Regions from separate parts of the Micrococcus sp. ACRRV genome, predicted to be linked through region 1. Evidence: predicted binding sites of a transcription regulator. Region 1 holds the regulator's gene; the other holds the start of a gene.
The links. Region 1 encodes HrcA, which represses chaperone genes, less so after heat shock. Its sites were predicted from a motif close to TTNGCACTCGNNNNNNNCGAGTGCNAA; they were not measured.
Positions count from the first base shown of each region.

Region 2: groL (chaperonin GroEL) is a predicted target of HrcA. The motif match lies at 1,640-1,666, and genes of this name have one in related genera.

Region 1 is NZ_JAKRNH010000001.1:29,010-33,286, reverse strand. It holds gene MHY29_RS00135 (16S rRNA (uracil(1498)-N(3))-methyltransferase) at 1-611, opposite strand, end outside; gene dnaJ (molecular chaperone DnaJ) at 608-1,750, opposite strand; gene hrcA (heat-inducible transcriptional repressor HrcA) at 1,776-2,789, opposite strand; gene MHY29_RS00120 (DUF3097 family protein) at 2,951-3,808, shown strand; gene MHY29_RS00115 (DUF4870 domain-containing protein) at 3,924-4,277, shown strand, end outside.
Region 2 is NZ_JAKRNH010000091.1:1,628-5,904, forward strand. It holds gene MHY29_RS09400 (uracil-DNA glycosylase) at 1-670, opposite strand, end outside; gene MHY29_RS09405 (LytR C-terminal domain-containing protein) at 722-1,477, shown strand; gene groL (chaperonin GroEL) at 1,799-3,430, shown strand; gene MHY29_RS09415 (DUF4031 domain-containing protein) at 3,512-4,277, opposite strand, start outside.

The DNA of each region.
Region 1 (4,277 bases):
TCCGGGCCGACGACGAGCGCCACCTCCGCGGCCGCCTCCAGGTCCGCGTCCGGGAGACCGCCGAGGCCCAGGTCCGCGTCCTCGTGGAGCACCAGGAGCAGCCGGTCCGGGCCGGCCAGCCCGGCGACCGCCGTGCCCGAGACGACGGGCCGGACCTCCGGGACGCGCGCGCGCCGGGCCTGCTTGGCGGCGGCGCGGACGGTGTCCTCCCACTTCTGGTGGGCCTTGGCGGCCTTCGCCCCCTTCCAGCGCACGATCGAGCGCTCCGCCTCCCAGGGCACCACCGCGTCCACGCCGAGCTCCGTGGAGGCCTGGACCGCCATCAGGTCGCGGTCCCCCTTGGCGAGCGCCTGGACGAGCACCAGCGCGGGGCGGGGGGCGGCGTCGTGCTCCAGCGACTCCACGCGGACCGTGACCGCCGACGGCGCGGCGTCGACGACGACGCACGAGGCCCGGGCGCCGGAGCCGTCCGCCACGAGCACGGACTCCCCCGCTCCGAGGCGCATCGAGGCCGCGGCGTGCCGGGCCTCCGCGCCGGTGAAGGTCACCTCCGCGCCGGGGGCGACGCCGGCGAGCGCACCGGCGTCGAGGAGGAAGAGCGGCGCGGTCACAGGTTCCTCAGGTTCTCGCGCAGCCGGGCGAACATGCCCTTGGACTGCGGCGGGGCGCCGTGGACGACCTCCTCGCCGCGCAGGCCGGCCAGCTGCTCCAGCAGCGCGCGCTGCTCGTCGGTGACGTCCGTGGGCGTGGTGACGACGACGTCCACCTTGAGGTCGCCGCGCCCCGCGCCGCGCAGGCGGCCGACGCCGAGGCCGCGCAGGGTCTCCACGTGGCCCGACTGGGTGCCCGGCTCGATGTCGACCTCCTGGGGGCCGTCGAGGGTCTCCAGGGTCACCGAGGTGCCGAGCGCGGCCGCGGCCATGGGCACGGTGACCGTGGTGGCCAGGTGGTCGCCCTCGCGGCGGAACACCTCGTCCGGGCGCACCTGGACCTCCACGTACAGGTCTCCGTTCGGGCCGCCGCCGGGGCCCGCCTCGCCGCGGCCGGCGAGGTGGATGCGGGTGCCGTCGTCCACGCCGGCGGGGATGCGGATGGTGAGGGGCTGCTGCACGCGCACGCGGCCCTGGCCGGAGCACTCCGTGCAGGGGTGCGGGATGACGGTGCCGAAGCCGCGGCAGACCGGGCAGGTCTCCGCCGCCATGATGGTGCCCAGCATGGAGCGCACCGGGCGCTGGGTCATGCCCTGGCCCTGGCACGTCGAGCAGGTCTCCGGGTGGGTCCCCGGCTCGCAGCAGGTGCCGGAGCACCGCTCGCAGGTGACGGCCGTGTCCAGCTGGAGGGTGGCCTCGCCGCCGAACACCGCGTCCCGCAGCTCGATCCGCGCCGTGACGAGCGCGTCCTGGCCACGCCGGGCGCGGGGCATGGGGCCGCGCCCGCCGCCGGGGGTGCCCGCCGCGTTCATGAAGGTCTCGAAGATGTCCGCGAACCCGCCGAAGCCGGCGCCGCCGAACCCTCCGCCCCCGAAGCCTCCGGCGGTGCCGTTCTCGTTGCCGGTCTGGTCGTAGACGCGGCGCTTGTCCTCGTCGGAGAGCACCTCGTAGGCGTGGGAGATGCGCTTGAACTCCTCCGCGGCCTCCTCCGAGGGGTTCACGTCCGGGTGGTGCTGACGCGCGAGCTTGCGGTAGGCACGCTTGATCTCCTCCGCGGACGCGTCGCGGCTGACGCCGAGCGTGGCGTAGTGGTCGGCCATGGGTCTTCCTCCGGTGGGGTCAGGTTCAGGTGGTCAGGATGCGGGACAGGTACCGGGCGATCGCGCGCACGGCGGCCATGGTCCCGGGGTAGTCCATGCGGGTGGGCCCGATGACGCCGACCTTGGCGACGGCCCCCGGGCCGTAGGCGGCGGCGACGACGGACGTGTCCGCCAGCGACGCCCCGTTCTCGGCGCCGATCCGGACGGAGACGCCGTGGGCGTCCTGCCCCATCTCGGTGAGCAGGCGCAGCAGCACGACCTGCTCCTCCAGCGCCTCGAGGATGGGGCCGATGGACGAGTGGAAGTCGTCCGTGCTGCGTGCCAGGTTGGCGGTGCCGGCGAGCACGATGCGGTCCTGCCGCTCGGCCTCGAGCAGACCGCGGACCGCCCCGACGACGTCGACCGCGGCCGCGCGTCGGGCCGGGGGCAGCCCCTCGAGCGGGGTGTCCAGGACGGCCGCCGCCTGCGCCGGGCCCAGGCCCTCGATGACGGGCAGCAGGACCGCGCGCAGGGCCGCGAGGTCCTCGTCCTGCACCGGCCGGGCAAGTGCCACCGTGCGCTGCTCGATCCGCCCCGTGGAGAGGATCAGCACCACGAGGACGCGCTCGGGGGTGAGCGCGACCAGGTCCAGGTGGCGGACCGTGGAGCCGTCCTCGTGGGGGAACTGGACCACGGCCACCTGTCGGGTGAGCTGGGCGAGGAGCCGGACGGTGGCCTCCATCATGGACTCGGTGTCCGCCTCGGAGTCCAGCAGGGTGCGCACGGCGCGGCGCTCGGCCGCGGAGAGCGGCTTGACCTCGGAGATGCGGTCCACGAAGACCCGGTAGCCCTTGTCCGTGGGGACGCGTCCGGCGGAGGTGTGCGGGGCCACGATCAGCCCCTCCTCCTCGAGGGCCGCCATGTCGTTGCGCACCGTGGCGGAGGAGACGCCCAGGGCGTGGCGCTCGACGAGCGCCTTGGAGCCCACCGGCTCGCGCAGGGACACGTAGTCCTCCACGATCGCCTGCAGCACCTGGAGACGGCGGGGCTGCTCGGTCACGGTGCGCTCCTCTCCTCACGACGACGAGCGGGACCCCGGGCCCCGCGCTGGCACTCACCGGCGCCAAGTGCCAATGCTAGCCATCGGCGGGACGCGCCGCCCGGACCGCGCGCCCCGATTCCGCCTCCGGCGGAGCCGGGCACCTCGCTAGGGTGGCCCGCATGGACTGGAGCAGCTGGGGCCCGGGGGCCCACGAGGACCTCGCCCGCCCCGCCGGACCCACCGCCGTGGAGGCGCCCGCCACCCCGGGGACGGTGGTCGAGGACGTGGCCAGCGGATTCGTCGGGGCCGTGGTGCGTGTGGAGCGCTCCGGCGGCACCCACGTGGTCGTCCTCGAGGACCGACGGGGCGTCCGCCGCGGCTTCCCCCTCGGCCCGGGCTTCTGGATCGACGGCTCCCCCGTCGTGCTCGTGCCCCCGCGGTCGGCCGCCCCGGCGGCCGCCGCCCGCACCGCCTCCGGCTCCCGGCGGGTCGAGGGCGCGCGCGCCCGGACCGCCCGCGCGTCGCGGATCTGGGTGGAGGGCGTGCACGACGCCGAGCTCGTGGAGAAGGTCTGGGGCGAGGACCTGCGCCTCGAGGGGATCGTGGTGGAACCCCTCCACGGCGTCGACGACCTCGCCGGGGCGATCCGCGACTTCGCCCCCGGCCCGGGCCGCCGCCTCGGGATCCTCGTCGACCACCTCGTCGCCGGCTCGAAGGAGGAGCGCCTCGCCGCCGAGGCCATGGCCGTGCCCGGCGCCGCCGGCAACGTCCTGATCCTGGGCCACCCGTACCTGGACGTGTGGCAGGTCATCAAGCCCGCCGTGCTCGGCATCGACGCCTGGCCGGTGGTGCCCCGCGGCCAGGACTGGAAGACCGGCGTCCTCCGCGGCCTCGGCTGGCCCGCGGGCACCAAGGAGGCCACGGGCCTGGGCTGGAAGCGGCTGCTCTCCCACGTGCGGACCTACGCCGATCTCGAGCCCGCCCTGCTGGGCCGGGTGGAGGAGCTGATCGACTTCCTCACCGCCCCGGGGGCCTGACCCGCCGGCCCCGGCGGGGCCGCCACCCCGTCTCCACCCCCTGCGTCTACACTGGGGCAGGCCCCGCCCCGGACGACGCCCGCGGCACCGGGCGGCAGGACGACAGAGGAGCACCGTGGCCACCACCCCCAGCACCACCCCCGCCGGCGAGACCGCGACCCCGCGCCGCGCCGCGGGCGGGAGCGCGGCCCACGAGGCCCCCGCCTGGCTGCGCGACGCCGCCGGCGGCCGCGCGCCCCTCACCGCCAAGCAGGACCGCGACCGCGCAGCCCTGTCCCACCTCAGCCTCGCGTGCGGCCTGCCCGGCCCGCTGGTGATGTGGCTGCTCTATCGGGACCGCGGCCCGTTCACGGCTCAGGAGTCCCGCGAGGCCCTGAACTTCTCCCTCGCGCCCACCCTGCTGATCGTCCTCCTGTTCCTGCTCGGCGGCGTGCCGCTGCTCGGCGGGCTGCTCGCGATCCTCGGCGCC
Region 2 (4,277 bases), on a different contig from region 1:
GCAGGCGCCAGTCCACGGGGGAGGCCCCGGCGGCCTCCAGCAGCGCGTTCACCCGGCTGAACGGGCGGGAGCCGAAGAACCCGCGGCTCGCGCTGAGTGGGGAGGGGTGCGCGGACTCGACGACGCCCGCGCCGCCCGCCGTGAGGAGGGGCGCGAGGCGCCGCGCGTCGTTGCCCCAGAGCAGGCCGACCAGGGGCGTGCCTCGGGCGACGAGTGCGCGGACGGCCGCCTCCGTGATCTGCTCCCAGCCGATGCCGCGGTGGCTGCCCGCCGCGCCCGCGCGCACGGTGAGCACCCGGTTCAGCAGCAGCACGCCCTGGCCCGTCCACGCGGAGAGGTCGCCGTGGGCGGCGGGCGGGACGCCGAGGTCGTCGTGGAGCTCGCGGTGGATGTTGGCGAGGGAGCGGGGCAGGGGCCGAACGTGGCGGTCGCATGCGAAGCACAGGCCGATGGGGTGGCCGGGCGTCGGGTAGGGGTCCTGGCCCACGATCAGCACCTTCACGTCCGCGAAGGGCTGGCGGAACGCGCGGAGGATGTGTTCGGGTGCGGGGAGCACCTGCTCGCCGGCCGCGCGGCGGGCGGTGAGCTCGGCGCCGACGCGGACGAGCGCCTCCTCCTGGTCTGCCAGTGCGGCGGCCCAGCCGGGATCGAGCGGGGAGATCAGGTCCATGGGCCCGAGCGTAGCCGTGCGGCCCCGGAGGGCCCCAGTAGAGTGACCGCCATGCCCGCCGCCGACGCCTCCTCGTCCTCGTCGGACGCGCCGAGCTCCGACGCCTCGTCCTCCGGCGGCCCCGACTCCGCCGCCCCGGCGGCCCCGTCGTCCGACGCGGGCGCCGAGTCCGCCGCGGCCCCCTCCTCCGACGCGGCCGTCGAGTCCCGCGCCGCCGCCGAGTCCTCCCAGGCTGCCGCGGAGTCCTCCCAGGCCGCCGCGGACGCGCAGCGCTCCCGCGACGACGCCGCCCGCGCCGCCTCCGAGTCCGCGCAGGCCGCGGCCGACGCCTCCTCCGCCGACGCCGCCGCCCGTGAGCGTGCCGCGTCCGAGTCGGCGCAGGCCGCCGCGGACGCCTCCCGCGCCGCCGAGGCGTCCCGGTCGGCGGAGGCGTCCCGTTCTGCGGAGGCGTCCCGGTCGGCGGAGGCGTCCCGTTCTGCGGAGGCGTCCCGTTCGGCCGAGGCCTCCCGGTCCGCTGCGGCCCAGGAGTCCGCGGATCGGGCCGTGAAGTCCACCCCGGTGAACGTCTACAACGCCACCCGCAGGAACGGCCTGGCCGCCTCCTACGCCGACCGTCTCACGGGCGCGGGCTACACCCGCGTCACCGCGGACAACTGGCCGGGCTTCCGCGTCACCTCGAACACGGTGATGTACAACGGCGCGGACAAGCGGGCGGCCGCCGAGGCCGTCGGCCGTGAGCTGGGCATGCCGGTGCAGCAGGTGCCGAACCTGCAGGTGCCGGGCATCGCCGTCGTCGTCGTGCGCTGACCCACGCAGGCGGCCGGTGCGCTGACGCGCGCAGGCCGTCCCGGGCCCCCGCCCGCGCTCCGGAAGGAGGCGCGGACGGGGGCCCTTTTCGCCCCCTGCGGAACGGCGTCGCAGGGCGCCCGCGGGCTTTGCACTCTCCGGTGGTGAGTGCTCATAATGGGGCTAGCACTCCCGCGGTGCGACTGCCAGCAGTACCCGGCCGGCGGCCGCCCGAGGTGGAGGACCTGCTCCATCGGTGAGGCCCCGGTCCGGGGCCGTCCGTCGCGGGCACCGCTGCGGGTCAGGCGCGAATCGAAGCACCCGTCCAGAAAGGACTGCATCATGGCCAAGACCATCGCATTCGACGAAGAGGCCCGCCGTGGCCTGGAGAAGGGTCTGAACACCCTCGCCGACGCCGTCAAGGTGACCCTCGGCCCGCGCGGCCGCAACGTCGTCCTGGAGAAGAAGTGGGGCGCCCCCACCATCACCAACGACGGCGTCTCCATCGCCAAGGAGATCGAGCTCGAGGATCCGTACGAGAAGATCGGCGCGGAGCTCGTCAAGGAGGTCGCCAAGAAGACCGACGACGTGGCCGGCGACGGCACCACCACCGCCACCGTGCTGGCCCAGGCCCTGGTCCGCGAGGGCCTGCGCAACGTGGCCGCCGGCGCGGACCCGATCTCCCTGAAGCGCGGCATCGAGAAGGCCGTCGAGGCCGTCACCTCCGAGCTCCTCTCCGCCGCCCGCGAGATCGAGACCAAGGACCAGATCGCCGCCACCGCGTCGATCTCCGCCGCCGACGCCCAGATCGGCTCCCTCATCGCCGAGGCCCTGGACAAGGTCGGCAAGGAGGGCGTCATCACCGTCGAGGAGTCCAACACCTTCGGCCTGGAGCTCGAGCTCACCGAGGGCATGCGCTTCGACAAGGGCTACATCTCCGGCTACTTCGTGACCGACGCGGACCGCCAGGAGGCCGTCCTCGAGGATCCGTACATCCTGATCGTGAACTCCAAGATCTCCACCGTGAAGGACATGGTGGCGATCCTGGAGAAGGTCATGCAGTCCGGCAAGCCGCTGCTGATCATCGCCGAGGACGTCGAGGGCGAGGCCCTGGCCACCCTCGTGGTCAACAAGATCCGCGGCACCTTCAAGTCCGTGGCCGTGAAGGCCCCGGGCTTCGGCGACCGCCGCAAGGCCATGCTGGCCGACATCGCCATCCTCACCGGCGGCCAGGTCATCTCCTCCGAGGTGGGCCTGTCCCTGGAGAACGCCTCCCTCGACCTGCTGGGCACCGCCCGCAAGGTGGTCATCACCAAGGACGAGACCACCATCGTCGAGGGCGCCGGCGACGCCGACCAGATCGCCGGCCGCGTGGCCCAGATCCGCTCCGAGATCGCGAACACCGACTCGGACTACGACCGCGAGAAGCTGCAGGAGCGCCTCGCCAAGCTGGCCGGCGGCGTCGCCGTCATCAAGGCCGGCGCGGCCACCGAGGTGGAGCTCAAGGAGCGCAAGCACCGCATCGAGGACGCCGTGCGCAACGCGAAGGCGGCTGTGGAGGAGGGCATCGTCGCCGGCGGCGGCGTGGCCCTGATCCAGGCGGGCGCCAAGGCCTTCGAGGGCCTGCAGCTCGAGGGCGACGAGGCCACCGGCGCGAACATCGTGAAGGTCGCCATCGAGGCCCCGCTGAAGCAGATCGCCTTCAACGCCGGCCTGGAGCCGGGCGTGGTCGCCGACAAGGTGAAGTCCCTGGAGTCCGGCCACGGCCTGAACGCCGCCACCGGCGAGTACGTGGACCTCATGGCCGCGGGCATCAACGACCCGGTGAAGGTGACCCGCTCCGCGCTGCAGAACGCCGCGTCCATCGCGGGCCTGTTCCTCACCACGGAGGCCGTCGTGGCGGACAAGCCGGAGAAGGCCGCCGCAGGCGCCGAGGGCATGGACCCGATGGGCGGCATGGGCGGCATGATGTGACCACCCGCTGACGCCCAGCGTTTTCGCTGAGGAGAACGTCGCTACCATCCCGGTCTACCGGGACGGTAGCGACGTTTTCTTTCACGAAAGTGCTGGCCGGTGGGCGGCGAGCTCGCGCTCCAGGTTGGCGCGGGCGGGGTCCTCCCAGCGGGCGCGGCCGGCGGCGGTGGCGTAGAGCCGGTCCGCCCCCAGGAGCCCCTCCAGCACGGCGGCGCGGCCCGTCCGCCAGGCCTCGTCCGGGACGTGGGCGAAGTCGGCGCGCACCAGGTCGACGTAGGCCTCGTAGTCGTGCGGGGCGCGGCCCAGGACTTCGAGGTCGGCGTCGCAGAGGACGGCGCCCGCGGCGTCGTCCGGGGCGGGGCGGTGCTCGGCGGTGAGGCGCACCAGGCGGGCGGTCTCGGCGACGACGTCGTCCCCCAGCGCGAGGCCGGGCGCGGCGAGCAGGCGCTCGGCCAGGCGCGCCGAGTCCTCCTCGTCGGCGCCGGGGCCGCGGGCGGGGTCGGCGGTGTAGACGGCGTCGTGCAGCCAGGCGGCCAGGGGCACGGCGAGGGGGTGCGGCCCGAGGTCCTCCCCGGCGGCGGAGAGCAGGTCCACCGCCTGGAGGACGGCCAGCAGGTGCGCGGGGGCGTGGTACCGGCGGTGGGGCTCGGACCAGCGCCCCAGCAGCTCGGCCCCGGCGGCCGTGACCGCGTCCGGCGAGGCGTCCGTCCCCGCGAAGAGCCGGGCCCACCGGCGCCGCAGCACGGGCTCCGCGCGGCCGTCCCGCCGGCGGGCGGGCACCCGGAGTCCCGAACGGATCAGGCGCCGCACCAGCTCCCCGCCGTCCACGGCGAGGGCTCCCGCGGCC